4 regions of the Bacillus sp. PK6-025 genome follow, and region 1 is predicted to be linked to each of the others. Evidence: predicted binding sites of a transcription regulator. Region 1 holds the regulator's gene; each other region holds the start of a gene.
What was found. Region 1 encodes Rex, which represses fermentation and respiration genes when NADH is low (regulators of the CRP and FNR family bind a similar motif). Its sites were predicted from a motif close to TTGTGAAATATTTCACAA; they were not measured.
Positions count from the first base shown of each region.

Region 2: the regulator Rex is predicted to act here: its motif matches at 2,659-2,676, upstream of pflB (formate C-acetyltransferase).
Region 3: the regulator Rex is predicted to act here: its motif matches at 5,062-5,079, upstream of ric (iron-sulfur cluster repair di-iron protein).
Region 4: the regulator Rex is predicted to act here: its motif matches at 2,530-2,547, upstream of M1D67_RS11155 (helical membrane plugin domain-containing protein).

Region 1 is NZ_CP096509.1:639,458-647,617, forward strand. It holds gene tsaE (tRNA (adenosine(37)-N6)-threonylcarbamoyltransferase complex ATPase subunit type 1 TsaE) at 1-439, shown strand, start outside; gene tsaB (tRNA (adenosine(37)-N6)-threonylcarbamoyltransferase complex dimerization subunit type 1 TsaB) at 420-1,109, shown strand; gene rimI (ribosomal protein S18-alanine N-acetyltransferase) at 1,122-1,580, shown strand; gene tsaD (tRNA (adenosine(37)-N6)-threonylcarbamoyltransferase complex transferase subunit TsaD) at 1,570-2,595, shown strand; gene M1D67_RS03250 (ABC-F family ATP-binding cassette domain-containing protein) at 2,835-4,760, opposite strand; gene moaC (cyclic pyranopterin monophosphate synthase MoaC) at 4,906-5,412, shown strand; gene M1D67_RS03260 (redox-sensing transcriptional repressor Rex) at 5,416-6,060, shown strand; gene M1D67_RS03265 (twin-arginine translocase TatA/TatE family subunit) at 6,099-6,272, shown strand; gene tatC (twin-arginine translocase subunit TatC) at 6,279-7,055, shown strand; gene M1D67_RS03275 (YdiK family protein) at 7,100-7,291, opposite strand; gene M1D67_RS03280 (CPBP family intramembrane glutamic endopeptidase) at 7,291-8,025, opposite strand.
Region 2 is NZ_CP096509.1:2,128,808-2,136,967, reverse strand. It holds gene dacB (D-alanyl-D-alanine carboxypeptidase/D-alanyl-D-alanine endopeptidase) at 1-864, shown strand, start outside; gene M1D67_RS11120 (glycosyltransferase family 4 protein) at 1,001-2,500, shown strand; gene pflB (formate C-acetyltransferase) at 2,776-5,001, shown strand; gene pflA (pyruvate formate-lyase-activating protein) at 5,062-5,820, shown strand; gene M1D67_RS11105 (DHH family phosphoesterase) at 5,976-7,178, shown strand; partial or broken gene M1D67_RS11100 (glycoside hydrolase family 10-like protein) at 7,306-8,160, shown strand, end outside.
Region 3 is NZ_CP096509.1:2,078,819-2,086,978, reverse strand. It holds gene M1D67_RS10920 (alpha/beta hydrolase) at 8-1,144, shown strand; gene M1D67_RS10915 (GNAT family N-acetyltransferase) at 1,746-2,252, opposite strand; gene M1D67_RS10910 (YnfE family protein) at 2,279-2,536, opposite strand; gene M1D67_RS10905 (cellulase family glycosylhydrolase) at 2,635-4,182, opposite strand; gene M1D67_RS10900 (DUF1360 domain-containing protein) at 4,608-4,979, opposite strand; gene ric (iron-sulfur cluster repair di-iron protein) at 5,145-5,858, shown strand; gene M1D67_RS10890 (nitric-oxide reductase large subunit) at 5,903-8,160, opposite strand, start outside.
Region 4 is NZ_CP096509.1:2,139,881-2,148,040, forward strand. It holds gene M1D67_RS11140 (ABC transporter ATP-binding protein) at 1-34, opposite strand, end outside; gene M1D67_RS11145 (TetR/AcrR family transcriptional regulator) at 27-632, opposite strand; gene M1D67_RS11150 (NAD(P)/FAD-dependent oxidoreductase) at 819-1,997, opposite strand; gene M1D67_RS11155 (helical membrane plugin domain-containing protein) at 2,034-2,468, opposite strand; gene M1D67_RS11160 (excisionase family DNA-binding protein) at 2,867-3,097, opposite strand; gene M1D67_RS11165 (hypothetical protein) at 3,191-3,415, shown strand; gene M1D67_RS11170 (AMP-binding protein) at 3,486-5,438, opposite strand; gene M1D67_RS11175 (acyl-CoA carboxylase subunit beta) at 5,469-6,998, opposite strand; gene M1D67_RS11180 (enoyl-CoA hydratase) at 7,019-7,801, opposite strand; gene M1D67_RS11185 (hydroxymethylglutaryl-CoA lyase) at 7,823-8,160, opposite strand, start outside.

The sequences.
Region 1 (8,160 bases):
GACAAAAAACATTGCCAGACTGGCAGCAAAGTATGTTCTGCCCGGTGATGTCATCACATTGGAGGGCGACCTTGGAGCAGGCAAAACGACTTTTACAAAAGGATTTGCCGAAGGGCTCGGAATCAAGCGGGTTGTCAGCAGCCCGACTTTTACCATTATCAAAGAATACCGGGACGGCTCTCTTCCGCTGTTTCATATGGATGTTTACAGAATGGAAGATGAAACGGAAGATCTCGGATTAGATGAATATTTTGAGGGAGACGGCGTCTGCCTTGTGGAATGGGCGCATTTGATTGAGGAGCAGCTTCCGAAAGAGCTCCTAGAGGTGGTCATTAAGCGGCTTGGCGATGATGAACGAAAGCTGACCTTTACCCCTAAAGGCAGCCGCTACGAAAATCTTTGCGAGGAGATCAGCAAACATGACGATACTTGCGATTGATACATCCAATTTAACGCTCGGCGTGGCATTAGTTAAAGACGGAAAAGTGATAGCCGAGCATATATCCCACTTAAAGAAAAACCATTCAGTCAGAGCTATGCCGGCGATCGACGAACTCCTTAAAGAGTGCGGTTTAGAGCCGAATGACCTGACCCAAATTGCAGTTGCCAAAGGTCCGGGTTCATATACAGGCGTGCGGATCGGTGTTACGATTGCCAAAACGCTTGCATGGTCATTAAATATTCCGATTAAAACCGTTTCAAGCCTTGAAGTGCTGGCGGCAAACGGCCGTTTTTTCCAAGGCTTGATTTGTCCGTTGTTTGATGCCAGACGCGGTCAGGTTTATACGGGACTATACCAGTATAGGGACGGCAAACTGCATGGCTTGGAAGAGGACCAAAACATTCTGCTTGAGGATTGGCTTAAAAAACTGAAAGCCATGGATCAGCAAGTCCTTTTCATAGGAAGTGACACAGAGATTCATCAGGAGATGATCGAACAGATTCTCGGTGAACAAGCGGTCATTTCTGGCCCTGCCCTGCAGCTTCCACGACCTTCAGAATTGGCTTTAATCGGAGAACTTAAAGAGGCCGAGCCTGTGCACAGCGTTGTTCCAAACTATATTCGTCTGGCCGAAGCCGAGGCCGTCTGGCTTGAAAAACAAAAGTAAACGGGTGAAGCCATGAACACGCAAATGGTCATACGCGATATGAATCCAAAAGATTTGGACCAGGTTTTTGAAATTGAAAAAAGCTCTTTTTCTTCTCCGTGGAAAAAAGAATCTTTTCATCATGAGCTTTTTCACAATATGTATGCTCATTACCTCGTTCTCGAAGTTGAGGAGCAAGTTGTCGGCTACTGCGGGATTTGGATCGTCATGGATGATGCCCAGATCACCAACATTGCCGTTTCACCTGCATATCGGGGCCGCCGTTTAGGAGAAGCTCTTTTGAAAGCCGCGATGAAGCTTTGCCGGATGAAAAAGGCGGCTCAGCTTTCTTTAGAGGTAAGGGTATCGAATCATATTGCACAAAGCTTATACAAAAAGCTCGGCTTTGAGCCGGGAGGAATTCGTAAAAATTATTATACCGATAATGGGGAAGATGCATTATTAATGTGGGTGAGACTAAATGAATCATAAAAAAGATCTGTATGTATTAGGAATCGAAACAAGCTGTGATGAGACGGCCGCCGCGATTGTCAAAAACGGAACGGATATCATTTCAAATGTCGTAGCGTCGCAAATCGAGAGTCATAAACGGTTTGGCGGCGTTGTTCCCGAGATCGCATCAAGGCATCACGTGGAACAGATGACGATCGTGCTTGAGGAAGCCTTTGCACAAGCGGACATGACATTTGATGACATTGATGCCATCGCAGTAACGGAAGGACCGGGGCTTGTCGGCGCTTTATTGATCGGCGTGAATGCCGCGAAAGCGCTCAGTTTTGCCCGGGGCATACCGCTCGTAGGCGTCCATCACATTGCCGGTCACATCTATGCCAACAGACTTGTTCAGGACATTCAATTTCCGGCGATTGCCCTTGTCGTCTCAGGCGGCCACACCGAACTCGTGTATATGAAAGAGCACGGCTCATTTGAAGTCATCGGAGAGACGCTCGACGATGCGGCAGGCGAAGCCTATGACAAAGTGGCGAGAACGATGGGGCTTCCTTATCCGGGAGGACCTCACATTGACAAACTTGCGCAAAAAGGCGAGGCAAATGTGCCGCTACCGCGCGCATGGCTTGAAGAAGGCTCTTATCATTTCAGCTTCAGCGGATTGAAATCTGCAGTCATCAACACGCTTCACAACGCTTCACAAAAAGGTGAAACGATAGCTCCGGAAGATTTGTCAGCCAGCTTTCAGGAAAGCGTCATTGATGTCCTTGTCACAAAAACGGAACGCGCTGCGAAAGCTTATGGCGTCAAACAGGTGCTGCTTGCCGGAGGAGTTGCTGCAAACAAAGGGTTGAGAGCGGCGATTGAAAAAACGTTCAGCAGCCATCCGGAGATTGAGCTTTTGATCCCGCCGCTTTCGCTGTGTACGGACAATGCCGCGATGATTGCCGCCGCAGGTACGGTTGCTTTTGAAAAAGGAATCAGAGGAAAATATGATATGAACGGTCAGCCTGGCTTAGATCTGACGTCTTATTAAAACCTCACGCTCTGTGAGGTTTTTTTGCCCGGGAATAGTTATTAACAGGTTATTAACATATATCCACAGTCTTGTGTATAATGTTAAAAACCTTAATTTACAGACCTTTTTTACCTGTTAATAATGTGTATAAATATTATGTTTTTTGTGGATATTGTGGGTAAATCGCTTTCTTTCTTTTAAATAAAGGATTTTAATTGTGGACAAAAAAACCGCTCCGGCTTGGAGCGGTTCATCCTTTATTCATTTGTAGAGAGTGTTTCCCATTCTGTTAACAGTTGTTCAAGCTCCTCATTCAGCCGTTCATTTTCAGAGTGGATTTCCTGGACCTTCTCATGGTCTTGGAAGACGGCGGGGTCACACAGGAGCTCCTCATTTTTTTCGATCTGTTCTTCAATGTCCGTAATTCTTGTTTCGATTTCTTCAATCCTTCGCTGCCGCTGGCGTTCTTTTCTTTTCAGCTCTTTTTCTTCCTCATAGCTCTTTTTTGCGCCAGGTTTTTCGGAAGCGTTTTTCTGATGCTCTTCCGTCTGTTTTTCTAGTTCTTTCAGTTCAAGCTGCTGCGCTTTTTTTTCTGTGTAATAATCGTAGTCGCCTAAATATTCTTCTGCTTTGTCGCGGGAAAGCTCCAGTACTTTTGTCGCGATCCGGTTGATAAAATAGCGGTCATGGGACACAAATAATATCGTTCCCGGGTAATCGATCAAAGCGTTCTCCAAGACTTCCTTGCTGTCCAGGTCGAGATGGTTTGTCGGCTCATCAAGAATAAGGAAGTTCGCTTTTTGGAGCATCAGCTTGGCGAGGGCAAGCCTTGCTTTTTCGCCGCCGCTTAACGCGTGTATAGGTTTTAATACGTCTTCTCCCGAAAACAGGAAGTTGCCGAGGCAGGTCCGGATATCCTTTTCATTCATTTCCGGATAATCGTCCCAAAGCTCGTCAAGCACGCGTTTTGACGACGTCAATTCAGCCTGTTCCTGGTCATAGTAGCCGATTGAGACATGGGAGCCTGTCGCGATTGTTCCCGATACCGGCTGCAGCTTTTGAATCAATGCTTTTAAAAGGGTTGACTTGCCGATTCCGTTCGGTCCGACCAGTGCAACGCTTTCCCCGCGGGTGATGTGAAAGTTCAATGAACGGAGAAGCGGGGGCTGCTCCTGATAGCTTACTGTCAAGCCTTCCACCCGCAGTACATCGTTTCCGCTTTGCCTTGTAATTTCAAAGCGGAAAGACGCCGACTTTTCATCTCCGAGCGGTTTGTCCATGATCTCCATCCGTTCAAGCTGCTTTCGTCTGCTCTGCGCCCGTTTCGTCGTCGAAGCTCTAGCCAGATTCCGGTCGACGAACTCCTGCAGCTTGGTGATTTCGTCCTGCTGCTTTTCATAAAGCTTTGTTTCCTTTTCCAGCTGTTCGGCTTTTAATTGGAGATAAGAGCTGTAGTTCCCGGTATATTTTTTGCTTTGGGACCGGCTGATCTCGTAAACTTGGGTAACCACTTTGTCAAGAAAGTACCTGTCATGGGAAACGATTAAAATCGCTCCGCTGTAATTTTGCAAATATTGTTCAAGCCATGTCAGGGTATCGATATCCAAGTGGTTTGTCGGTTCGTCCAAAATGAGGAGGTCGGGTTTTGTCAAAAGCATTTTTCCGAGGGCAAGCCTTGTTTTTTGACCTCCGCTTAAGTCCTGGACGCGGACGGAGTCGTCAAATCCCGCAAAGCCGAGCCCGTGCATGACGGATCTGACCTCTGCCTCATATTGGTAGCCGCCTTTGTCCTTGAACTCCTGCTGAAGCCTGTCATACGTCTTCATCAATGATTCAAGCATGTCCGGTCCGGCCTGCGCCATCTTTTCCTCGATCGCGCGCATTTCTTGTTCCATTTTTTTCAGAAAATCAAATACCGACAGCAATTCCTCTTTGAGCGTCAGCTTGGAATCGAGGCCGGAATGCTGGTCAAGGTAGCCCATCGTCAAATCTTTCGGCTTGATGATGTCCCCCTTTTCATATGAAAGTTTTCCTGCGATAATCTTTAGAAGAGTCGATTTTCCGGCGCCGTTGCGTCCGACGATCGCAATCCGGTCCCGAGATCTGACTTCGAGTTTTATATTCGTTAAAATCGTATCGGCTCCAAACGATTTTGAAAGTTGGTTCACTTGTAAAATCATCATGATCTTTCACCTCTTGTCTGCTATTTTAAGTGTAGCCTATCACTGCGCAGTCAGCAAACATTAAGTGAAGTCTGGAAGATTTTAGCCAAAGAAAAAGACAGAATGAAAAAAATAGTGTATGATCGTTATAAGGAGAGTTCAGAACATGAATGAGTTTACACATTTTAATGAACAAGGCAGAGCCAAGATGGTTGATATAAGCGAAAAGGAAGCTTCAGTACGCACAGCTGCGGCTGTTTCAAGCGTGTCTATGAATCGAACAGTACATGAAAAAATCAAAAACCGGGAAATCGGAAAAGGCGATGTATTGTCGGTGGCGCAAGTGGCCGGAATCATGGCCGCAAAACAGACATCCGCCATCATCCCGATGTGCCATCCGATCGCTCTGAAAGGAGTCGACATCGCCTTTCGCTGGGAGGAGAAAGAACAGAAGAGCATCCTGCATATTCAATCTAAAGTGAAGACCAAAGGGAGCACAGGTGTGGAAATGGAAGCGTTAACTTCGGCCTCCGTATGTGCGCTGACCGTATATGACATGTGCAAAGCGGCGGATAAGGGAATGGTGATAGGACCGACCTTTCTTCTCGAAAAGACAGGCGGGAAAAACGGTGACTATAAAAGGGAAAAAGCTGATGTAGACATGGAGGATTAGTTTATGAACATGGATCATTCAAAAATTCCGCAAGCGACAGCGAAACGGTTGCCATTATATTATCGTTTTTTAAAAAACCTTCATGCATCCGGAAAACAGCGTGTATCTTCCGCTGAGCTGAGCGATGCCGTCAAAGTCGATTCTGCGACCATCCGCAGGGACTTCTCGTACTTCGGCGCGCTCGGAAAAAAAGGATACGGCTACAATGTCAATTATTTGCTGTCCTTTTTCAGAAAGACGCTTGATCAGGATGAAATGACGAACGTAACGCTCATTGGCGTGGGGAATTTGGGGACAGCCTTTCTCCATTACAATTTTATCAAAAATAATAATACAAAAATCGCCATGGCGTTTGACATCAATGAGGAAAAAATCGGAACCGAGGTCGGCGGTGTTCCCGTCTATGATCTGAATAGACTTGAAGAGCATATGACGGATGATATCCCCGTCGCCATTTTGACGGTACCGGCTCAAGCCGCACAGTCGATTACAGACAGGCTGGTGGAGCTTGGCATTAAAGGCATTCTTAATTTCACGCCGGCCCGCTTGAATGTGCCGGAACACATTCGCATTCATCATATAGATTTGGCGGTTGAACTTCAGTCGCTGGTGTATTTCATGAAACATTATTCAATGCAGGAAAAGTAAAACGGAAAACGAAAAATAAAGGAAAGGGGGCAGGCTTTATGCCAATCGGTCCTGGAAGCTTTATTTTAATTGTCGTGGTGGCGCTTCTGATATTCGGCCCGAAAAAACTTCCCGAGCTGGGAAGAGCAGCGGGAAACACGCTGAGGGAGTTTAAGAATGCGACAAAAGGTTTGGCTGACGACGATTCCGATAAAAAGAAAGAAGATCAGTAGGATAGGATGACATTTATGAAGGAAAGAGAAATGTCGCTGATAGAACATATCACAGAACTACGCAGACGGCTTGTGATCACTTTTTTCTTTTTTGTTTTATTTGTTGTGGCAGGCTTTTTATTGGCAAAGCCGCTGATTATCTATCTGCAGCAGACGGATGAAGCGAAGCTGCTGACGCTCAACGCGTTCAAGCTGACCGATCCTTTATTTGTGTACGTGCAGTTCGCTTTCATCATCGGCGCCGTCTTGACTTCGCCGCTTGTTTTATACCAGCTGTGGGCTTTCATTAGCCCGGGGCTGTATGAAAAAGAACGAAAAGTGACGCTCAGCTATATTCCGATATCGATTATTCTTTTTTTAGGCGGCATTGCCTTTTCTTACTTTATTTTATTTCCGTTTGTCGTGGACTTTATGACGAGAGTCTCAGATGATCTGAATGTCAACCAGGTCATCGGAATACACGAATATTTTCAGTTTCTGCTTCAGTTGACGCTTCCTTTTGGCTTATTGTTTCAGATGCCTGTGGTCATCATGTTTATCACAAGGCTCGGCCTCGTGACGCCGATGTTTTTGGCGAAAATCAGAAAATACGCATATTTTGTGTTGTTCGTCATCGCGGCCCTCATTACACCGCCTGAGCTTTTGTCGCATTTAATGGTCTCAGTGCCATTGCTCATTCTTTATGAAATCAGTATCGTGATTTCAAGAATATCCTACAGGCAGGCGCAAAAAACAATGATTCAAGAGGAAAATCAAGCGTTTTTGAACGACCATACTAAATAAGAGCCATTCTTTTTCAGAATGGCTCTTTTCCTTCACAAAAAAGGCTATTGATCTTTTCGTTTCATCTTGCCGGCCAGGGCGAACATTTTAAAGGAAATGCTGATATTATAGGCTGCGAAAAGCATCAGCAGGATCGTGTAAAAAGACCACATGCTTCCGGGCGAGGTTGCCGCCAGATATGTAAACAGCACACCCGTTAATAAATAAATCGCTCCCCAGAATTTAGGGCTTCTCATCATAGAAATCCTCCAATAATCATTTGCATTTTCTCGACGTGTTTCAAATATTCTTCAATAGGCTCCCGGAATGTCTGCAGTAAGACGACGAGCGTATTCATGGCGACATGGGCGAAAATAGGCACGATAATCCGGTTGGTTCTGACATATAAAAAGGAGAATGTGAATCCCATTGCTGTATAAATGAGCAGATGGCTGAAATCCAAATGGACGACCGAGAAGAGCACCGAACTGAACAAAGCGGCAATGAAAAAATTCGTTTTCTCATAGATTGCACCGAAAATGATCTTTCTGAAAATGATTTCTTCAAGAATCGGTCCGAATACAGAAGAGACAAACACCATCAGCGGCAATGCGGTGATGATTTCCATGATCCGCTGCGTATTTTCCGATTCCGGGTTGACCCCGAACAAGTACATTTCGATCGAAGCGGCAATTGACTGCGAAAACAAAGCGAGAAAAACGCCGGCAACCGCCCATCCGATTGACGCTCCAACCGATGCTTTCGGGCGGTTGCGAAGCGTCGTCTTCGGCACCGTCCGCAAAATCAGCAGCACGATAACGAGACAGAGGGTAAACGCGATGACAGACCAGACGCCTGTCAATGTAAGCTGGGCTTCAGCCTTTGGCTGTCCTTTGCCCACTCCCAAAAAGTAAAGAAGAGGCAAGCCGACAGCGGCCGACAATTGCATGAGAACGTATGCCAATATAATAAACCAGTATTGTTTTCTCAAGCTTTATGTACTCCTTTTCTAAAAATCTAATTCAGACTATGTTTATTGTAACACACTCTTTTTAAATTATAGGATGATAAGGACATGCGGAGAAATGTAAGCGCAAAAAAATTTGACCTTATCACTTGAAATTGC
Region 2 (8,160 bases), 1.5 Mb from region 1:
CCTGACGGCAAAACCGGGAAAAAACCCGTTGTATCGCTTACTCCGCAAACTAATCATGTCAAAATCGAAAACGGTGCCAAGACCGTTGCTGCAGACGGAAAAAAAGATATCACGATTAAAAGGGAACACGGCGGAAATACCATCCAAATCAAAGGGACGATTCCACAAGGCGCTTCAAGGGTCAGACAATGGGTTGCGGTTTGGGAGTCGTCAAAATATGCACTCGATTTATTTAAACAGGCTTTACAGCAACAAGGCATTCGAATCCTGGGAGAGACTAAAACCGGCAAAGCGCCAAAAAAAGCGCGCCGCATCACCGCACATCAATCCATGCCGCTTTCAGAGCTGATGATCCCCTTTATGAAGCTCAGCAACAACGGCCATGGCGAAACACTGATCAAGGAAATGGGAAAAGCCGCGAGCCGTGAAGGAAGCTGGGATCAAGGTCTGGAAGTGTTGAATAAAGAACTGCAGGGATTTGGAATGGACACAGAGAAGATCGTTCTCAGAGACGGCTCAGGCATCTCGCATATCAATTTGATTTCTGCCGACCAGATCACAAAGCTATTGTATTCCGTTCAAGAAGAGAAATGGTTTCCGTCGTTTACCCGTTCACTCCCGGTTGCGGGAGAAAGCGACAGAATGGTCGGCGGCACATTAAGAAACCGGCTGAAAGACCCGGCTCTAAAAGGCAAAGTCAGAGCGAAAACAGGCTCTCTTTCAACCGTCAGTACCTTATCGGGCTATATCGATACTGCAAGCGGCGAGACATTGATTTTCTCCATTCTTCTCAATCAGCTCGTGGATGATGAAAAAGGAAAGGATATTGAAGATAAAATCGTTCAAATATTAGCTTCTTCATGACAGCTCCCATTGCTTAAGGCAATGGGTTTTCTTTATTGAAAAGGCTTTCCATTCACTTCGTACTTTTTTCAGCTGAGGCCATATAATGCTAAGAGATTTCATTTCAATAAGTTTAACAGCAGGCAGGGGGAAATATATGAACATTTTGCTGGCTTATTATCGATACTCTCCACATACAAACGGCCCGTCTACCTATATTGATATCCTTAGAAAAAGCTTGGAAGGAGAAGGGCATTCTGTCGATTTAATGTCGCACGATACCCGATGGCTCAACATTCAGGTCGCCGATCAGCAGCCGGCCGATAAACACCGGTTAAAACATGAGCTGATTCACCGTCTTCAAACAGCTTATACCGAAAAATATCCCCTGTGGATATATTGGCGTGAAATGGAGCGCTACAGTTTGGAACAAGCTGTTAAACAGTTTGATCTTAAGAAGTATGATTTGATCCACTGCCACGATTTTATGACGGCAAGAGCACTGGCCCGTTCCAAACCTCAGCACACGCCTTTAATCGTGTCCCTCCATAACTTTAAATATCATGAAGCAAAGATTACCGGGGAATTTGACGAGAAAAGCGGCCAGGAACAGCAATACATGAAAATCGAAGAATGTTTGGGCGCAATGTCTGGAGACGTTGTGGCCGTTCCGTGCGAATGGCTGAAACACGAGCTGATTCAAATTGGTGTGACGCCTTCGAACATCCGAGTCATCCCGTATGGAATTGTAAAAACACCCTTTATCGAAAAGAAAAATAATCTCCCTAAAAGCCTCCCGCATCAAGGAAAAAAGATCATTCTCTGTCCGGCGCGGCTCGTTCCGGTGAAAGGACACCGCTATTTGATCGAAGCGCTTTATAAACTGCGGTGCGAAAGGGATGATTTTCACTGCCTTCTCGCAGGCGAGGGTCCGGAGCTCGAAACTCTGCAAAGCCTGTCCGAAAAGCTCGGTATCGCGTCGGCGGTCTCTTTTCTCGGAAAGCGAAAAGATATACCTGACTTAATGAATATTAGTGATGTCATTGTTTTGCCGTCGCTTCACGATACATTTCCGCTCGTCATCCTGGAAGGGCAGTTCTCCGCAAAACCTGTGCTGGCGACAAACGTAGGCGGGGTAAAAGAAATCATTGATGACGGTGCGAACGGATTGCTTGTTCCCCCGGCAGACAGCGAAGCGCTTACTGAAAAGCTGCGCCTGCTGCTCGACGATGACAAAACCCGGCAAAAATTGGGGCGCCAAGCGTATCAAAAAGCTATGAAACATTGGGATATCAGCTTTCACATGAGGTCGATCGAAAACCTGTATCAAACATTCGAGACACAAAAAAGAGCAGTGCGGTCCTGCAAAAATCATCGAAAAGAGCAGGGGCTGGACCTGGAAATCCTCGAACAAATCGGTGAAAAGAAAACGTCAGAAGCGGAGTACACGATTGCCGGGGAAATCCCGGAACATCTCAAAAGCCAACTTAAAAAAGAGGACCATTACATTCATGTTTATGATTTGTCAGGCGTTTTACTGCAGACAAAAGCGGTCGATTCGAAAGGGTGCTATGAATTTCACCAGCTCCCCCGAGGCAGCTATGTCTTGAAAAGCACTATCGAAGCATTCGGCAATCAGTTCGTATCCCTCGACTGATGATAAATACTTCTGCGCAAGCCGGCTGTTTAGCCGGTTTTTTATATAACAGTTTTCATTTTATTTGACTTTATTATAATACAGATTCAAATAAGAAAATTGCTTCAAACAACATCCTATATTAGGAAAAACGCGATGTTCAAAGAACTTTCTTAAATTTGTTAACTATTTCACAAAACATGTGATTTTTATCACATTCAAAACTGTTATATTAAACATAAGATATAAATGCAACAACTGTTATATCATTTCAACTTGAAAAGAGGGGGATTTAAATGGAACAATGGAAAGGTTTCACCACAAACGTTTGGCAAAAAGAAGTCAATGTCCGCGATTTTATTCTCTCGAACTTTGAGCCATATCAAGGTGACGAATCGTTTCTCGAACCTCCGACGGAAGCTACATCGGCATTATGGGATCATGTAATGGACTTGACAAAAAAAGAGCGTGAAAACGGAGGCGTCCTCGATATGGATACAGAGATCGTCTCAACGATTACCTCGCACGGTCCCGGCTATTTGGACAAAGACTTGGAAAAAGTCGTCGGCGTTCAAACCGATGAGCCGTTTAAACGGTCGCTTCAGCCTTTCGGCGGCATTCGCATGGCGAAACAAGCATGTGAATCCTATGGTTTTGAATTGAATGAAGAAGTGGAAAGAATCTTTACCGATTACCGCAAAACCCATAACCAAGGCGTGTTTGACGCGTATACGGACGAAATGAAACTCGCCCGAAAGGTCGGAATCATTACCGGACTGCCTGATGCTTACGGGCGCGGGCGCATCATCGGCGATTACCGGAGAGTGGCGCTTTACGGCGTGGACTTCCTGATCGATGAAAAGAAAAAAGATGCGGCCGGCACCTCTCGCGTGATGTCTGAAGAAAACATCCGCCTTCGTGAAGAATTGTCAGAACAAATCCGGGCATTGAATGAACTTAAAGCACTTGCAGCAAGTTATGGCTTTGACATTTCCGAGCCTGCGGCGAATGCAAGAGAAGCATTTCAATGGCTGTATTTTGCCTATTTGGCTGCCATTAAAGAGCAAAATGGAGCAGCAATGAGCCTTGGCCGCGTGTCCACGTTCCTTGATATATACATCGAAAGAGATTTGAAAACGGGCGCATTAACAGAACAGGAGGCCCAAGAGCTTGTCGACCATTTTGTCATGAAGCTGCGCTTGGTCAAATTTGCACGCACACCTGACTACAATGAGCTGTTCAGCGGCGATCCGACGTGGGTGACAGAATCAATCGGCGGAATAGCGCACGACGGACGCGCACTCGTCACGAAAAACTCGTTCCGTTTCCTGCATACGCTTGACAATTTAGGTCCGGCGCCGGAACCAAATTTAACCGTCCTTTGGTCTGTCAGGCTGCCGCAAAAGTTTAAAAACTACTGTGCCAAAATGTCGATTAAAACGAGCTCGATTCAATACGAAAATGACGATATCATGCGTCCTGAATACGGGGATGACTACGGCATCGCCTGCTGTGTATCGGCAATGGCAATCGGCAAACAAATGCAGTTCTTCGGAGCACGCGCCAACTTGGCGAAAGCGCTTTTATATGCGATTAATGGCGGAAAAGACGAAAAGCATAAAATGCAAGTCGGTCCGGAAATGCCTCCGGTTGCTTCCGATGTGCTGGACTATGACGAGGTCATGCATAAATTCGATCAGACGATGGAATGGCTTGCAGGCTTGTACATCAATACGCTCAATGTCATTCACTACATGCATGATAAATATTGCTATGAAAGAATTGAAATGGCGCTGCACGACACGGACATTTTGCGGACGATGGCCACCGGGATCGCCGGCTTGAGCGTTGTGGCCGATTCGTTAAGCGCTATCAAATATGCCAAAGTCAATGTTGTCCGCGATGAAAACGGCATTGCCGTCGATTTTGAAACAGAAGGCGACTTTCCTAAGTACGGAAATAATGATGACCGCGTCGACGCGATCGCCGTTGACATTGTCAAGCGCTTTATGAAAAAACTGCGCAAGCACCAGACATATCGCCAGTCTGTTCATACCATGTCAATTTTAACGATCACGTCAAACGTCGTTTACGGCAAGAAAACCGGAAATACGCCGGATGGACGCCGGGCGGGAGAACCGTTTGCTCCAGGCGCGAATCCGATGCACGGCCGCGATACTAAAGGAACGCTTGCATCGCTGTCTTCAGTGGCAAAGCTGCCTTACAGCTATGCGCTCGACGGCATATCCAACACCTTTTCGATCGTCCCGAAAGCGCTTGGCAAAGACGAAGAGAGCCGCGCCGTCAATTTATCAAGCATCCTTGACGGTTACGCCGCAAAAACAGGGCATCACTTAAATGTAAACGTATTTAACAGAGAAACATTGCTCGACGCCATGGAACATCCGGAGGAATATCCGCAGTTAACGATTCGCGTCTCAGGCTATGCGGTCAACTTTATTAAGCTGACGAAAGAACAGCAGTTAGACGTTATCAGCCGTACCTTCCATGAATCGATGTAACGAGCATAAAGCGGAGCGCGGCCGAGGCGCTCCGCCCCATAAAAAGAGGTGATCTTCATCATGGATGGAAATATTCATTCGATCGAAACATTCGGAACCGTTGACGGTCCGGGCATCAGATATGTCGTCTTCACACAAGGCTGCCTGATGCGCTGTCAATTTTGCCATAATGCTGATACATGGGAAATCGGAACCGGAAAACAAATGACGGTTTCCGAAATCGTTCAGGATGTCCAGCAATATCTCCCGTTTATTCAATCATCAGGCGGAGGCATCACCGTTAGCGGAGGCGAGCCGCTTTTACAACTGCCATTTTTAATCGAGCTGTTCAAAGCCTGTAAAAGCCATGGCATACACACGGCGCTCGATTCGTCCGGCGGATGCTATTCGGCGGCGCCGGCATTTCAAGAGCAGATCAAAGAGCTGATCCAGTATACAGACCTTGTTTTGCTTGATCTCAAGCATATCAACAGGAAAAAACATATCAACCTGACAGGAATGCCGAATGACCACATATTGGATTTTGCCCGGTTTCTCGCTGATCATCAAGTCCCCGTCTGGATCCGCCATGTACTGGTTCCGGGGATCTCTGATATCGATGACGATTTAGCAGCCCTCGGCACGTTTATCGGCACGCTGGGGAACGTTCAGAAGGTGGAGGTTCTTCCTTATCACAAACTCGGCGTCTACAAGTGGGAAGCGCTTGGCCTGGATTATCCATTAAAAGGGGTTGAACCGCCAAGTGCCGCCAGGGCCGAAAACGCATACAGACTACTCACCGCCCACTTGCAAGGCGGAGCCATGCTGCAAGAAACATAAACCCTTTTAACCGGACAGACTTTTTCCAACAAAAAGCTGTCCTTTTTGTCTTACCGCACAACCGTATAAAAAATCCCTTTTTTTACAATAGTAAGATGAGAAAGATGCGCCTGCTGCGGCAGGCCGACAATAAAACAGCAAGGTGGGCGGGAAGCATGTATCATTTGTATTCTCACAACGACTTGGATGGAGTCGGCTGCGGAATTCTCGCAAAGGTGGCTTTTGGCGAACGGGTCGAGGTCCGCTACAATTCGGTCACCGGACTTGATATGCAAGTCGGACGTTTTTTGGAACGGACAAAAGGAAAAGAAAAACAGCATGAAGGCCTGTTTATTACCGACTTGTCCGTTCATCAAGAAAATGAAGAAAGGCTGGACCATTATGCTGAAGCGGGCGGAAAGGTCAAACTCATCGACCACCACAAAACTGCGCTTCATTTGAATGAACGTTCTTGGGGCATGGTAAAAGTTCAACATGAGGACGGCAGGCTCGCTTCAGCGACTTCTCTTTTTTATGAATACTTAATAGACAACGGCCATATTCAAGAGACAAAAGCGATGGATCAGTTCGTCGAACTCGTACGCCTCTATGATACATGGGAATGGGAACAGACGGACGCGCTCGAAGCAAAGCGCCTGAATGACCTGTTTTTTATGGTCTCCATTGACGAATTTGAGGAAAAAATGGTCCGGCGCCTTAAAGAAAGCGACGCGTTTTCATTTGATGAATTCGAAGAAAAAATCTTGGATATGGAAGAAGAAAAAATTGAACGGTATATCCGCAGGAAACGGCGGGAAATCGTTCAGACCTTCATCAATGCACACTGCGTCGGCATCGTGCATGCGGAATCCTATCATTCCGAAGTAGGGAACGAACTCGGAAAAACGTATCCGCACCTTGACTATATCGCCATCTTAAATATGGGCGGCAAAAAAGTGAGCCTTCGCACCATCCATGATGAAACAGATGTATCAGAAATCGCCGGCACGTTCGGCGGAGGCGGCCATGCCAAGGCAGCGGGGTGCCCGCTGACAGATGAAGCATTCAAGCTGTATGTGACTGAACCGTTTCCGCTGGAGCCCTTGAGAGCGGATGCCTTTAAAAACGTCTATAATGTAAAAGAGTCGGACAACGGCAGCCTTTATATCAACAGGGACGAAGACCAGTTTTTTCTCTTTCCTGGAGAACACGGCTGGAACATTCAATTAAACGGCGTGACTCAGCATGAGACATTTACTTCATTCGAAGAGGCAGAACGGTTTATTAAAAGAAATTATGCTGCATGGCTCGCAAGGGATGAAGCATTTGTCCAATATTTGATGCAGCAGGTGAAACAGGCGATCCAAACGACAGGCTAAAGACTTCGACAGTCTTGGCCTGTTTTTTTATATACAAAAAAGAACAGCTGGCATATAATAACAGAAAGTTCCGATTTTTCCAAAAGGGGAGATGTTCATGAAAGAAAAGAACACAAGCTGCAAAACAAAAGAATTTCGGGCCGTGTGGATCGCCACCGTCACAAACATTGACTGGCCTTCGAAAAAAGGGCTGACAATCGAAGAGCAAAAAACAGAATATGTGAAGCTTTTGGATGCTGTGACAGCCATGGGGATGAACGCAGTTGTCGTTCAAATTAAGCCGGCGGCGGATGCGTTTTACCCTTCCGCATACGGGCCGTGGTCGGAATACTTAACAGGCGTTCAAGGAAAAGACCCCGGCTACGATCCGCTGTCATTTTTGCTCGAAGAAACCCACCGGAGAAAGCTTGAATTTCATGCATGGTTCAACCCTTATCGGATCACGATGAATCATACGGATTTGAACAGGCTCTCACAGGATCACCCGGCTAGAATGCACCCCGATTGGGTCGTTGCCTACGGCAGACAGCTGTATTACAATCCCGGCATTCCTGAGGCACAGGAATTCATTGTCCAAGGCATAACAGAGGTCGTCAAGAATTACCAAGTCGACGCCGTTCATATGGATGACTATTTTTATCCGTATAAAATTGCGGGCGTCGAATTTCCCGACTTGAGCACGTATGAACAATATGGAAAGGACCGTTTTTCAAATATTGAAGATTGGCGGAGGGACAACGTCAACCAGCTTGTCAAACAGATCAACGCCGCCGTCAAAAAAGAAAGAGCATCGGTCAAATTTGGAATCAGCCCCTTTGGTGTATGGCGCAATATAGCAGATGATCCGACGGGATCGAATACAGCCGCCGGAATGACAAACTATGACGACCTTTATGCTGACACGAGGGAATGGATCAGGCAGGGATACATCGATTACATCGCCCCGCAAATCTACTGGAGCATCGGCTTTGCCCCGGCTTCC
Region 3 (8,160 bases), 1.4 Mb from region 1:
CAAGAAAATGAAAACTTATGACGCATTTCCAGAACCAATTGGCGGCTATACTGTCGGTCGAACCCAGATGGATTTTGATTACACGGCATCAGACCACTCAAAAAGAGAACTGACGGCGTTTGTGTACTATCCGTCCGACAGTAGCGAAGGCAAGACTGCATCAACGTACATGTTTCCTGAGGTCTACGAAATGCTTGATGAGCAGCCACTTCTCACTGCGTTGAAGGATGCTTACTCTATAGATATCAAGACCCAGTGTTACGACGACCTTGCTCTCTCCGCGCAGGAAAAGCGCTATCCGGTGTTATTCTATGTTTGCGGCGGGGGCGGTTCTCCAGAATGGGGTACAGTGATCTGTACAGACTTGGCAAGCATGGGATATGTTGTGGTAAGCATCGGCCATCAGAATAGCACGATGTATAAGCGTAAAGATGGGCGCCTGTTTAATGTATCAAAGGATTTTTCGGATGCCATTATGGCGTTTTCTGAAGATCCGGAGATGCTGGCGTTGGCTGGTAAGATGGAGATGCGGCCTGACGATGAAACTGCCATTGAGATGTGCCGTAACGTGCTTACACTGCCGATACTTGCCAAGTTAACAGAGTATAGTGAATTACAGGCAGAAGATGTAAGGTATGTAGCCGATTATCTTTACAAACTGGACTCTGGAGAACTGAATTCCATCTTTAAGGGCAGATTGTTGCTTGACATCGGCATGGGCATAGTCGGACATTCTTATGGAGGGCCTACGACGGCGATTGTTTGCCGGGACGACGACCGGTTCGCCTGCGGGATTGGCTTGGATAGCGGTGCGTTCGGCCTTCGCGACAGCGACCTGAAGAAACCCTTTTTGCTACTGTTTTCTGAACCTAACTATAATATGAATGCGATCATTGGCGCTAACAACAGCATGGAAACCTATTATTTCTCTGTTGATCGTGTTGCGCATTTAGATTACTGCGACATCGTGTTTACCAGTGTTAATGAGGAACTCAGAGGCGAACGGGATGCTATGGAGATGCGAAATCTTGTTACAAACTATACGAAGAACTTTTTTGATCATTACATACTGCAGAAGGCTGCAAGTGTGGAAAGTCTGGCATACGATGGCGTGGACTTGATCAAGAAGACCAGCAACAAGTGACATAGCCGAGAGGTTGCTGATAAACGCATGTCAAAGAGCTAGCCGTACAGACACAGAGCCGATAACCCTATTACGCGGTTATCGGCTCTCTCATATTTCAGGCATTGTTTTTAAGTGATACAAGCTTTTGTCTAGATACTGAGATGAGTGTTGATTTGGGAGAATCGCGTCCAATTAAAACTAAATGAATATGCAAACTGCATGCTTAATGTATGGAGTGAAGTTAATACATTACATGTGAATGCTGATGTTGAAGTCAATGAACTATTACATATAATGTTGTGGACATTTCAAATCAGTAAAGTAAAGTTGAGAGAACCAGCCAAAATTACAATGTAAGTTAAAGGAGTTTGCGAAGAATGGGTTATAGGAATGGAAATTATGGCTGCATTTTATGTCAAAGAACTGTTTAGTGAAAGTAGTTCAAGGGCTAATGCAACCAAGGGTTTTGTGTCGTACAGCTGATGGAGGAACATTGCATAATCCTGACCTTCATTTCTTTCTAGTTTACATAATATATATTCTCGGAAGTTAAGGATTGAAAAGAAATTCTGTCTCAATCTCAAAGTATACTCAAGTTAGTGAGACAGAATAAAAAATTTTATCGATAAACTGAATATACGGCAATTTCTTTTCCCCATTTATGTATCGTTTTTTCTAAAGTCATGCCGATTCGTTCGGCAACTTTTCTGGACGGCAGATTTTTCGCATCAGGTAAAGATACGATTTTTTTCAGGTGAAATGCCTCAAATCCATACTGTTTGCATGCTGATGCCGCTTCGGCTGCATAGCCGTTTTTCCAGACGCTCCGTTTAAACAAATAGCCGATTTCCATTTCGTCCGATCCTTCGACTTCCTGTGGCACGATGCCGCATTGACCTAGAAATTCGCCTGTTTGTTTATGTTCGGCAACCCACAGACCGATTCCATGTTTTTCATAGTTTTCAAGCGTCCAGTCGATCCATTGCAATGTCTGTTTTTCATTCTTTGTCGATGGATAATATTCCATGGCTGTCGGGTCAGAAAAGATTTCGAGCAGGTTTTCCGCGTCATCACGCCTCATTTTTCGCAAAATCATCCGGTCTGTCTTCATGATCGTATCTTTCATGGTTCTTCTCCCCCTTATTTTATTGATTATGAAGACGTTAATTCCCGATAAACCGTTTCTAATTCTTCCATTGTCAGATCTCCGTATGCGCATTTAATCACGGCATCTGCGAATTCATCATAGTCGTCATCTGTTGAAAAACCTTGCTGGAGCGTTTTGGCGTAAAGCGCGATTTGTTTTTTTCGCTTTTCAATGTCTTCCTCTTTGCCTGCGTAATCAGGTCCATTGATCGTGTCGTAGTTTTCCTTGACAAGCATCATGTATTGCTGCAATGTTTCATTCATACATCCATCTCCTTTCATGTTTACAAAAATATTCCTCATTCCTTCCATTATAATATATACGAAAACGGACACCAAATTCGGTGTCCGTTAAAGTGCCGTTATTTAGGTTCAGCGCCCCAAATCAGTTTTCCATTCTCATACAACGTGATTTTTTTCGTATTTTTAAACGTGTTTGAACCTGAAGAAAATGAATAGTCGCCGCTTTGGGCATAATTGCTCCAGTTGTCATTGTGAAGACGGATCTGGATTTCGCCTGTACTTGCACCCGGCGCTAATGTACCGTTTTTAAATCCTACTTCAAGATACGTGTCTGCTCCGTTTACCGCTTTTTTTAATTGGACGAATTTGTGCGTGATTTTGCTGCAGCCGATTTGGGCATAGTCGCAGTCAAAATTTTGTCCTTTGTGATTCGTTTTATACCAATAGCGGACAGTGATTCGATTTAAAGACACGGTTTTTTTGCTGTTGTTTTTAATGTTGAGCTGAGGGCGGATTTGGTTGCCGTTTACATTGTTGTCCCCCGCTCTGTATTGTACTGCTATCGTGTTGGCTGCAGCGCCGCTGTCTTGACCTGGTTTATCCTGATCCTTTTTCTGGTCTTTTTGATCTGACCCTTTCGAATCCGATCCAGAGTCTCCTGACGAACCGTTTGATCCGCTGCGGATGTTTTCCCTGACGAATTTACCTGATGAGGATAAGTCGGATTGAGACCATCCTCCCTTTTTAGAGGCGCCGGAGTTTAAAGCAGCTGACGACTCTTGTTTGTCGCACAAGCTCCAGTTTACCCAGCTGATTTTTTTGCTGTCTAAATATTTCAGCCACTCCCTGGATTGGTCGAGGTAGACACCGCCGTTTCCGGAAGCATCGCTCGTTCCCCATTCTGTGACGAAAATCGGCGCTCCTTTGCTGAGTGCATAGTCTGCTTTATCCCGCAAAGACTGACCGTGCGTACCCGCATAAAAATGGAGCGCGTACATGACATTGCCGTCTTTCAGCTGATTGTCCGCCGCATCGTTGACATCTTGGCTCCAAGTGCCTGTCCCAACGATCACAATATTTTTCGGAGAATTTTTGCGGATCACGGACAAAATGTCTTCAGCGTAAGGTTTAATGTCACGGTTCCAGTTGACATCGCCGTTCGGCTCGTTGGCAATTTCAAAAATGACGTTTGGCGTCTTGCCGTAAAGCCTTGACATTTCGTTGAAAAACTCTTTTGCTTTCGCTTTGTTTTGGTTTGGATTGCCGTCGCTCAGTATGTGCCAGTCGATGATCACATAGATTCCGAGTTCTTTTGCCGCTTCGACGGCTTCCTTCACTTTGTTTTTAACCGACGGATTGTCAATATAGCCGCCTTCACCCGTATACATAGCCGCGCGGAAGACATTGATGCCCCAGTCGTCTCTCAGCCATTTTAACGAGTCTTTGTTGACATAATCGCCATACCACTGCAGCCCGTGTGAACTGATTCCTTTCAGCTGAACCGCTTTTCCTTTTTGATTGACGAGCTGCGTACCTTTCAAGGTGAGCTGTCCGTTTACAGCAACGGGTGTTTGAGAAGCGGCAGACGCTTTAGGTGCGATGATACCGCTGATGCCGAGTGTTGCTACCATGAAGCAGGCGATGAAGACAGAAATGGAACGTTTCATGTATGACATTCTTTTTCCTCCAATGATGTTATTTTCCAAAAACACTTTCTGGCAGACATTTTCACCCCTTTCTTGGCTTGTAGCACGTTACTGATTGTAAAAAAACTATTCATTGATTGTCTATCAACCATATTTCACGTTTTTTTCGTTTTGAAAATCTATCTATTTCCTCTTTTCGTATGAAATGGGAGGTCTGAATGCTAATGATGAAAAGCTAAAAAAGTATGACCGGGGACTTTGTGCTTCCTTTTTCTCTCAATTCGAAATTTTAAAACCTGATTCTTCTTCAAAATAATGTCTTCCCTCTGCCTAAAATGCGGCAACCGGGAAAAAATCGCTGTAAAAAGTTCACAAAGCGGACATGTTCTCTCTGCTGTTTGTGTCACTTTATTGTCAAAAAAATAAAACCATCCGCTTGGAATGGTTTATTTCTTTAAATCAGAGAAAAAGCTGACAAGTTTTGTTGCGACACCGACAAGCGTTTCAAGAATCGCCTGTCCACCTGCGACCGATAAAATTAAAATTAACGGGAATATCGTTTTTGGGACAATCAGATACCCGACAGCGATGATCAAAGCGCACCATATCCCTGCGCACCAATAGCAATTCAGCAAATAGCCGAAGTTTGATTTCGGCACTTTTTTCGTTTCTACTTGCCCTTGTTCATCAACCGTCTGCTTTTTCTTCATGAACGGTTTCCGGATAAACTCCGTAATCTTGTCAAAAACAATCAAATGAGTTAGCCGGTAACTGGCGAGAATCAGCATCGTAAATGTAAGCCAGGATAAATGCTCCATTGCAGGCCTCCAACATGAAAAGTTATCTATAGCTATTTCCCGATTTCTTCTGACTTATTGCTTTTTTTGTCATTTTTCCCGAATGTGATGTAGATCACGATTTTCCATCGGTGAACCCGTTACATTTAACCCATAGCATAAAAAACACTTCAGGAGGTTTTACAAATGGAAGCAGTATTTGATCAAAACACAAAAACAGGTGATATTGTTACGCGTTTTCCAAGAGCCAGCCGGCTGCTGAAAGAATATCGCATCGACTTTTGCTGCGGGGGCAACCGCCCGATCGGTGAAGCGATAAAAGAACAGGATTTAAATGAAGAAGAAATTTTAGCAAAAATCAATACATTATATCAAGAGACAAAGGCATTGAACGCAAAAGAGACGAACTGGAGTGAAGCCCTTTATTCACAGCTGATCGACCATGTGATTCATACGCACCATGCTTACCTGTATGAGGTGCTTCCTGAACTATCAGGCTTTGTCACAAAAGTCTACCGGGTTCACGGCATCCATCATCCGGAACTCGCCCAGGTCCATCAATTGTTCCATCAGCTGAAAACTGAACTGGAACACCATCTCTTTCAGGAAGAGGAACTCATTTTCCCGAAAGTGACGGCCTATGAAGAGACGCGATCAATGGACAGCCTGGCAGAAGCGGTTCAGGCGATCGACGTCCTTGAACAAGAGCATGAAGCCGCAGGCAGCATCTTGAAGGAACTGAGAAAAGTGACCAATGACTATACCCTTCCTGAAGGGGCATGCACAACATATACACTGACTTACTTAAAGCTTGATGAATTGGAAACAGATCTTTTTCAGCACATTCACCTGGAAAACAATATTTTGTTCCCGCGGCTTGAAGCGGAAGCCAATCAATAAAATAAAAAGACAGAGGATTTCACTTCCTCTGTCTTTTTGTTTATCTATTCATCTGAAGCAATGTCTTTAACTGGCAGCGCTTCTCCTTCCTGATGCGTCGGTTTGCGGAGATGGAATAATGCTCTGATGCTGAATATGACCAAAATCACGATTCCGGCTAAAAAGATCGTATCCGGCACAGCCCTCCAAGTCAGCAGCGTTTGCACCGTATCCTGCTGTAAAAACTCAGGCGCCCTTGAGCTCCAGTACCCGTCTTCAAACGCTTTTTTCAATTGAAGAAATCCGACCGGCAACAAATTGATAAACACCATTCCGAACAAGCCGATGTTCAGCGACCAGCAGGCTATTTTCAGCCATTTATCATTCCACGCTTCTTTTTTGGCGATATTGCGTAGCGTATACAGCCAGACAGCAATGGCAAACATGCCGTACACGCCCATCATCGCCCCGTGCCCGTGGGCAGGTGTCAGGAACTGGCCGTGCTCAAAATAGCTGACAGCAGGCAGATTGATCAAAAAGCCCAATACCCCTGCACCGACCAGATTCCAGATCGCCGTTGAAATCAAGAACCAGAACGTTGCTTTATACGGGAAATGATGGCCTCCGTCTTTCATCATCTTGTATTGTTCATAAGCTTCCAATACAAGCAGGGTAAGAGGAATCACTTCCAGGCATGAGAAGACGGAACCGAGGCCGATCCAAACTTCGGAAGAACCGTTGTAATAGTAATGATGTCCGATCCCGATGACACCGCTCCCCAGCAGGATCGTCAGTTGAAAATAAAGCGTTCTGACGGTCGATTTTTTCGTAACCAGGTTCATTTGCACGAGCAAAAAGCCGATGACCACGACGGCAAAGACTTCAAAAATCCCTTCCACCCAAAGATGGATAATCCACCACCGCCAAAAATCCGACATTGTAATATTTGTGCCGGGATTAAAGAAAAAGGCTGCACCGTAAAACAGCGGAATGGCGATCGAAGAATAAAACAGCAGATGAATCAAACCGCCTTTATCAGATTCCCGCTTGAGGCCGCTCTTAATGCCTCTGAAAACGATAAACAGCCATATCAGCATGCCGAGTGCGAGAATGACCTGCCAGAAGCGGCCGAGTTCAATATATTCCATTCCTTGGTGGCCGAATAAGAACCAGTTGTTTCCTAAAAGGCCTTTCGCTCCGAGCCATTCGCCAGCCATGCTTCCGCCGACAAGGACGATCAGCGCCCAAAACAGAATATCGACAAGCAGCCCCTGCCTTTTCGGCTCGCGGCCTCCGACAAGCGGCGCTGCATAAATGCCCATACCGAGCCATGAAGTCGCAATCCAGAAGATCGCCAGCTGGAGGTGAAATCCCTTAGATATGCTGAATGGCAACATATCCCTGATCCAATCGATCCCAAAAAAGCTGTCCGGCTCAATATAATAGTGGGCAAGCAAAGCTCCGAACATGGCCTGAACAAAAAACAGCAGCGACACAACGGCGAAATATTTTCCGGTTTTAACCTGTGATGCCGTAAGCGGCTGTTTATCCAGATCAAATACCGGAAACGCCCCTTCCTGATAAGCCTCTTTCATTCCAAGCTTGTAACGGTAAAACACGAATAAAATAATGCCGACAAATAAAATAAGGATGGTGACGCTTGCGCCGCTCCACCAAACGGCGGCAAATGACATCGTGTTTCCGGCATCTTCATCATACGGCCAGTTGTTCGTGTACGTAATGTCGTCGCCAGGCCTTAATGTACTAGAAAGCCATGCCGTCCAGAAGATAAAATCGGAGATCTGCGTGATTTGGTCTTCGCTGTCAACCCACGCTCTGTCGCGTTTAGGCATGTGGCTTTCTTTAATTAAACCGGGCTCAAGCCCCCAGCCGTCTCCTTTTTTAAAGACATTGCGGTAATGATCACGCACTTGCTGCAATCCATAAACCTGCGCATCTGTCAGCTTCAATGTATCTGACGCGCGATTATAACGGTTTTTTCTCATTTCGCGGATGACTTGATTCCGGATGGTGGACTGCTTTTCATCTGAAAGTTGTTTAAAGCGCTTGCCGTATCGTGCCTCCGCCTTAAAATCCTGCATCCCTTCCGTATAGATTTTCAGGGCTTCGGCCGTGTAATCAGGCCCCATGTAAGATCCGTGCCCCAAAATCGTGCCATAATCCATCAGCGCGTATTTTTGAAATACGGCCTGACCGCCTGAAATGGACGATTTGGTCATGAGCACCTCTCCGTTTGGCCCGGACACTTCAACTGGTCTTGGTGCAAGTCCTTTGAAGATCCAATAGCCTCCCAAAAGCAGCA
Region 4 (8,160 bases), 1.5 Mb from region 1:
GGTATGTGAAGCGAAGCCCGCTGACTTCAATCATGGGATGCATCCTCCTTGGCCGAAAGCCCCTGTCCGATCAATTCGATAAGCAAATCCATCGTTTCGTCATAGCGGTCTTCCCCAATATTTGATTTTTGAAAGGATAAAAGAACAATGGCGCGAATCACACTGACGATCGTCTCCGGTTTTTTTCTGACAAGCCAACCTTTTTCCTGGCCCATTTCAATTAAAGGCTTGAAAAAATCTTCGTCGCTGTCGAAATGCGCCTGCAGCTTTTCTTCGGGGAGTTTGCGGAAGAGTGTCTCGAGTAAGTTGTCATCGTAAACTTGGCGAATGTACGGGTTATCTTCCATCACCGCCAATGCTTCACGCAAAAACTGTGCAAATGTTTCCCCGCTTTCAGAAAATGATGCCTCAAGCTGGGCGCGGATCTTACTTTCTTCCTGCTGCAAAATCTCAAAATAAAGCTCCTCTTTCGAGTCGAAAAATGTATAAAATGAGCCTTGGGCAATTCCGGCCGAGGCTGTTAGCTCACCAACGCTCGTTTTTTTCAATCCAAGCTGCGCAAAAAGCTCTCTTCCGCTTTGCACTAAAGCTGAGCGTATCGCTTCCTTTTCTTTTTCGGTAAATTTTGGCATGTCAGTCTCTCCTTGATTTATAAACATATGAATATTTTTATTTTATATTCATATAATGCGATGAGACCGTCTTTTTGTCAATGCATTTTGGTTCAAATTTACCACAATATTTTCATTTGCCCGTCAAATTTAAAGCAAAAAAAAGCACCACTTATAGTTTAAACTATAAGTAGCGCTTCATTTCCATTAATAAGCAAGGCTGAACAGACCTTTAATATGAGTCAGATAACGGACGTTGCTCGCTTCTTTCATCAATGAAGCAGGCAGGCCTTTAAGAGATGTACTGTTCGCGCCGATAACGGCAACTGCATCTTTGCGGCCAAGGCTTGCAAGCGTGCCTGAGTTGACAGGGCTGAACGTTTCCATTGATTTGTTTTCTAAGTATGCATACAGGTTGTAGCCGATCAGCTCGCCCATTTGCCAAGCGATTTGAGCTGTCGGAGGGTACGGACGGCCATCCGGACCGAAGACAACGGCGCTGTCTCCTGCAACAAATACGTCTTCATGTGATGTGGATTGAAGGAAATCGTTTACAGTTGCGCGTCCGCGGTTCACTTCAAGACCTGACTCGCCGATCAGCGGATTGCCTTGAACACCGCCGGTCCAGACAAATGTATTTGTGACGATTTTTTGCCCGTCTTTCAAATCAACAACGTTTCCTTCTACATTTGTGACAGGCAGTCCTGTCAAGAATTCAACGCCGCGTTTTTCAAGGCTCTTTGTCGCACGTTCGATCAGCTCATCCGGAAGAACCGGCAGGATTTTCGGACCGGCTTCAACAAGCTTCAGCTTGATTTCTTTCGGATCGACACCATAGCTTCTCGCAAGGTTCGGCATGATATCGGCGAGTTCACCGACAAGCTCGACGCCTGTTAGTCCGCCGCCGCCGATTAGGATCGTAGCATCCGCTTCGTTTTTCGTTTTAGCGTATTCGCGCACGCGCTCTTCAACATGCTTGAAGATCTTGTTTGCATCGTTTGCAGATTTGAGCACCATGCTGTTTTCTTGAAGGCCAGGAATGCCGAAGTAAGCAGTGACAGAACCAAGACCGACGACAAGCGCGTCATACGTCAGGGTAGAGCCGTCAGAAAGAGCGACTTCTTTTTTGTCAACTGAGAACGAGTTGACTTTGGCGATTTTAAGATCGATGTCTTTTCCTTTGAAAAGCTTTGCAAGCGGCATCGCAATGGCCTGTTCTGACACGTTGCCCGCAGCAAGGCGATGCAGTTCTGTGATGATTTGATGTGTCGGGTATTGGTTAACCACTGTGATTTTTGCTTCTTCTTTTGTGTAGTGTTTGCGAACTGTTAAAGCAGACAGTAATCCGCCGTAACCAGCGCCTAAAATGACGATATGTTTTGACATCGTGAATCCTCCGTCCTTATTCTGAATGTATAGTGATTATTTTTGTTTTTCGCGTTCTGACATGATTTGCAGGTAGCTTTGAACAAAGCGGAACATCTTTTGGGCCTGCGGATCTTTAAGCATTTTCAGCAAACCGAAAAGTCCGATGACTTCATTGCTTTCGTCAGCGCGGTCTTTTGCTTCAATGGCGGTAGCCGTGATTTCTTTTGCCGTATCTTTGACAGGCTCAAGAATTTCTGTGATGGCACCGACCGTATCATTTTTTAATACTTCATCAGTTGCAACGGATTGTGCGAAATCGTAAGACTTTGTCAAAATGTTGACCAGTTCTGTCAGCTTTGGAAGCTGGTCGACTAAAACAGTCAAAGACTCCTGTACTTCAGGTTTTAGCAGTTGATCGATAAGATCGCGTTGGCTTTGGCTTACAGATTCGTTTGTTTGATCAGCTGTTTGATCGATTGTTTCCGGCATAACCAATTCTCCTTTTCAATAAGCGATGTGCTGTTTTTTGAAGGAACCCCTTTTTCACAGTTTGTGAATTTGTGCACAAACAAGTCCGCAAAAAGGTTCTCCCCTTTTGTGTTTGTTTTGCTGTTTTCAGTCTGGAATTCCCGAAAACCCGCAATCTCAAAACACGCTGTATTTTTTACTACTAAATGATAACACTTTTTGAACAAAAAATGAACGTGATTGTTTCGGAAATGAAATAAAATCATAGAAAACTTTATATATAGGGCTTCTTTCATCCCTTTCATTTCCTATATTGTGTCTTTTTTTACGAAACGTCCCATTCACACGTCATGATAGAGTCGTGCGAATATTTCCCAGAAACGCACCTAGTTTACATAATGAAATTATCGTTATCTCGGTTAATCTTCATCTTTAACATCCGGATCTTCGGGGATGGGTTCGTTCAGAACGGATTCCGCCCACTCTTTATACTTTTCCATCTGTTCCATATGGGTATTGAATTGATCTTTGTTGATTAAATGCTGCTGTCCGTCGAAGACGGTGCGAATTTTCTTTTCTCTCACAAGCTGTTCAACATATGCTTCTGAAAGCGTTAAATATTCTGCGGTTTCCTTTATCGTCAAGTACATGTTTTAGTTCCTCTCGTTTTGATTTAGGCGAACGTTGCGATTTTAGGATCATACGATAAGATATATCAGTTTAGATGATGGAGGCCTATTTCTATGTATTCAAAATGGAATTCTGAAACGTCTTATCCGCCTTCAGCCCCGCACATGCACACCGGCCAATCTTCTCAGCAGATGAATCAAAGGCTGAAAAATCTCGAAGATCAAATGGAATTGCTGATCAAACTCATGGAATGCAACAATCAGCTGCTGCGTTCAATTGAAGAGCAGCAAAACCGCGTCTGCGCGGCCGGCGGAGGTTCGGTTATCGTCAGAATGTGAGTTTTTGGTCTTAAAATAAAAAGAGGAAGGACGTGTCCTTCTTCTTTGTCTGCAAGCCTTATCCAGTATACTACAGATTTTTTTGCGCTGAAAGGCCGGCAATTTCATCGTATGTTTGACGATTTTCCAATGTTGACAAATCGCCTGCCGGCTCGTTCAAATAGGCAGCTCTGATCAGCCGTCTCATCACTTTTGCATTTCTCGTCTTCGGCAGACCGCTGACAAAGTAAACCGCTTTTGGCTTGATCGCTTTACCGATCGCGTCAGAGGCGAGGTTCAGCAAATCATCTTTTAGTTTTTCCGACGGCTTTTCCGACTGTGTGAGGACGACAAAGCAGACGGCAGCCTGACCTTTGAGCTGATCCGGAACGCCGATAACGCCTGCTTCCGCCACCGCTGGATGGCCGACCAGTACGGACTCTATTTCGGCGGGCCCGATCCTTTTCCCAGCAGTATTGATCACATCATCAGAACGTCCGCTGATCGTCCAGTAGCCGTTTTCATCACGTTTTGCCCAATCGCCATGCACCCAGACGTCAGTCCAGCGGCTCCAATATGCTTTTTCATATCTGGACGGCTCCTTCCAAAAACCGTTCGTCATGCCGACCCACGGCTTTGTCAGGACAAGCTCCCCGACTTCATTGACGACTTCCTCCCCTTTTTCGTTGAAGACATTGGCCGCCATGCCAGGCAGAGGCGAATTAAACGTCATCGGCGTGATTGGCCGCAGGAGCACATTGCCCAAAATGCCGCCTGAAATTTCCGTTCCTCCTGAATAATTAAAAATAGGAATCCGCTCTTTTCCAGCATGGCGGAACAGCCATATCCACGGTTCATAATTCCATGGTTCTCCCGTTGAGCCGATTGCCTTCAGACTGCTCAGGTCGCATTGATGAAGAAAATTTTCGCCGTGCTGCATCAGTGAGCGAATGAGCGTCGGAGAGACGCCGAGATGCGACACCTGGTGTCTGCTGACAAGCTCCCACAGCCGACTCGGGGCCGGGAAATCCGGTGCTCCGTCATACAGCAAAACTGCCGCTCCGTTTATGAGTCCCCCGAATATTAAAAACGGTCCCATCATCCAGCCCATGTCTGTAAACCAGAAAAACGTGTCCCCTTGTTTGACATCCATCCCGAAGCCCGCATCAAATGCAGCTTTCAGCGGAAAACCGGCGTGGGTATGAACCGCTCCCTTCGGCTGTCCTGTCGTGCCCGATGTGTAAAGCAGCATGAGCGGATCTGAACTGTCCATTTCTTCTGTCATCTGGAGAGGATCGCTTTTCATCAATTCATTCCAGTCTATATCTCTCTTATGATTCCAATCTTGTTCGCCATCGTGAAGCCGGCAGACGACAACTTTTTGGACAGTGGGGGCGCGGTCTGCTGCTTTGTCAGCTTCTTTCTTCATACAGACCTTCTTTCCCCTTCGCAAAAAGGCATCTGCCGTGACAAGAATTTTTGCTCCGGCAGCGCTGAGTCTCGCGGCTGCCGCATGGGCCCCGTAGCCTGAAAAAACCGGGGAGAATACCGCGCCGATTTTAGCGGCGGCAAGCATGGCGATGACCGTTTGCGGGATCATCGGCATGTAAATCGCAATGACATCCCCTTTTGATATGCCTTGTTTTTTAAAGCCTGCTGCCGCACGGGCGACTTTTTGATGTAAAGAAGAATAGGTGATCCGTTCTGTTTTTCCGTCTTCACTTTCCCAGATGAGGGCTGTCCTCTCGGCCGTATCAGGCTGTCGGGACCATTTTTCCACGGCGCTGCAAACGGCATTTAAGCGTCCGCCGGAAAACCATTTCGGCCATTTTATGCTTTTATCGAGATTCAATGTTTGGCTGTACCGCTTGTACCAGCTGATGCCGAGCGCTTTTTCGGCCTCTTCCCAGAACCAGGCGATATCGTCTGTACTTGCTTTCAAAAAATCATCATAGTCGGAAAAACCGAGAGCTGTCATCCATTGAAACAGCCGGGTCGCTTTTACAAATTCCGGATCAGGCTGCCAAACCGCTTTTTCGGCCATACCGTTTCCCCCTTTTCGTTTCATTGGCCTTTAGACGGGATAAACAGGATGCTTCCGTTCCGTAAATATCATGTATTTGGTCATATATGCATTCAGCCGTTTGATGAGTTCCGTACGAAGCGAATCGGCCGGAATGACCCCGTCGACAATCATTTCTGAAGCAAGCCGGTAAATGTCTATGTCTTTTTGGTACTCTTCCCGTTTTTCGGCAATGAAGGCGGACCGCTCTTCTTCAGGCAATTGTGCGATTTTTTTGGCATAAACGGCATTTACCGCTGCTTCCGGACCCATCACAGCAATCTGAGCCGTAGGCAGCGCCAGACAGCAGTCAGGCTCAAAGGCCGGTCCCGCCATCGCATACAAGCCTGCGCCATAAGCTTTCCTGACGATGACGGATATTTTCGGCACGGTTGCTTCGGCCATCGCTGAGATCATTTTCGCTCCGTGTCTGATAATACCCGCCCTCTCGACTTTTGTTCCGATCATAAAGCCGGGGATATCAGCCAGAAACAGCAGCGGGATATGATAGGCATCGCACAAATTGATAAACTTTGCGGCTTTGTCTGCCGAATCGTGAAACAACACACCGCCTTTGACCCGCGGCTGATTGGCGATGATGCCGACAGGCTGCCCGTGAATCCTCGCCAAACCGGTAATCAGCTCTGGCGCGAACAATTTTTTGATCTCATAAAAAGACGCTTCATCAATGATCCGGTCGATTAAATCCATCATTTGAAACGGTGCGTTTTGGTTTTTCGGAATGATCTCCTCCAACGGCCGGTCAAACGGACGAGCGGGTTTTGCTTCAATGACAGGCGCTTTTTCGGTGTAGTTCGGCGGAAAGTAGGAAAGATACCGGCGCGCCGACTTGATCGCATCTTCTTCCGTTTCGGCAAGAATGTCTCCGCAGCCTGAAACAGAACAGTGCATTCGCGCTCCGCCCATTTCTTCAAGCGACACTTTTTCGCCGATCACCATTTCCGCCATGCGCGGCGAGCCTAAATACATCGAGGCGTTACCTTCGACCATGATAACGATATCGCAAAAAGCCGGTATGTAGGCGCCGCCTGCCGCTGAAGGACCGAACAAAAGACAGATTTGCGGGATGCGCCCGGATAATTTGACTTGCTGATAAAAAATCCGCCCTGCTCCTCTTCGCCCCGGAAACATGTCAACTTGATCCGTAATCCTTGCGCCTGCTGAATCGACCAAATAAAGAAGCGGACAATTCAGCTTTTCGGCTGTTTCCTGGATGCGGATGATTTTTTCGACGGTTCTCGCTCCCCATGATCCTGCTTTAACCGTTGAATCATTAGCCATGACGCAAACGGTTCGGCCGCCGATTTTTCCGATTCCCGTGACGACTCCGTCTGCTGGAAGCCCGTCTGCCATGCAATTGGCAAAAAAAGCGTCCTCAAGGTCGAGGCCTTCGTCAAGCAGTAGCTTTAATCGGTCTCTGACAAATAATTTTCCTTTTTTCTCATTAGCTTCATGGTATTTTTGCGCTCCGCCTTCCTGAATCCGGCGAATGCGTTCATACAATTCCTTTTCGGCCGGCATCGGCTGTCCCCCCGTTCGTTTTATTCTCCCGTATAATACGGCTTCCGCTTTTCTGTAAAAGCTTTCAGCCCTTCTGTTCTGTCTTTCGTCGGAATCGTCAGCTCGTAGGCTTTTTGTTCTATCGCGAGTCCAGTTTCGATATCTGTCTCAAGCCCTTGATTGATAGCGAACTTCGCCTGTCTGACGGCAACCGGTCCGTTCGCCGCAATGTTCGATGCGATATTTTCGGTTGTTTCCTTTAACTTTTGAAGCGGAACGACATGTTCAACTAGGCTGATCTTTTGCGCTTCTTCGGCGCTGATGCGGCAGCCGGTATAGATCATTTCTTTTGCCTTTCCCCTGCCGATCAAGCGGGGCAGCCGCTGTGTTCCCCCTGCCCCGGGAATGATCGCGAGCGTTGTTTCGGGGAGGCCGAGTTCAATATGTTCGGCTGCGATCCTGATGTCGCACGCCAATGCAAGCTCCAGCCCCCCTCCCAAAGCGCTTCCGTTTAATGAAGCGATGACGGGCTGCGGCAGTTTTTCCGTCTGGCTGACCACTTGTTGAATCATGGAAACGGCCTGCTTCGCTTCTGTGGGGCTCATGCGGGCTCTTTCCTTTAAATCGGCACCTGCACAAAACGTCCTGTTCCCTACTCCCGTTATAATGACACAGCGGACGGCCGGGTTTGAACGGATATCGCGAAGGATATGCTGAAGGTCGTCGAGAAGTCCGAGCGAGAGGGCATTTGCAGCTTGCGGTCTGTTCAACGTCAACACGGCGACCGCCTGCTCGTTTATGGAATAAAGAACATTGGGCTCCATTCGGTCTTCCTCCTCCTCAATCTATGAAAAGCAATTCTTTGATTTCGCCGCCTGCAAATTTCGGCTTGGTAGCTCTCTCCCGGTTTTGTCTTCGATCCATTTGGCAGCTGAAAGCAGCTTGCTGAGATCAACTCCGGTTTCGATGCCCATCTGGGCACACATGTAAATCAAATCATCAGTTGCCGCATTTCCCGTGGCTCCAGGGGCATAAGGACAGCCGCCCAGCCCGCCGCATGATGCGTCAAATACGGTGATTCCCATATCCATCGCTGTGATCATGTTGGCGAGCGCCATCCCTCTCGTATCATGAAAATGAAGGGCGAAACTCTCTTTCGGAAAGCGTTTTAAAAGTACGTCAA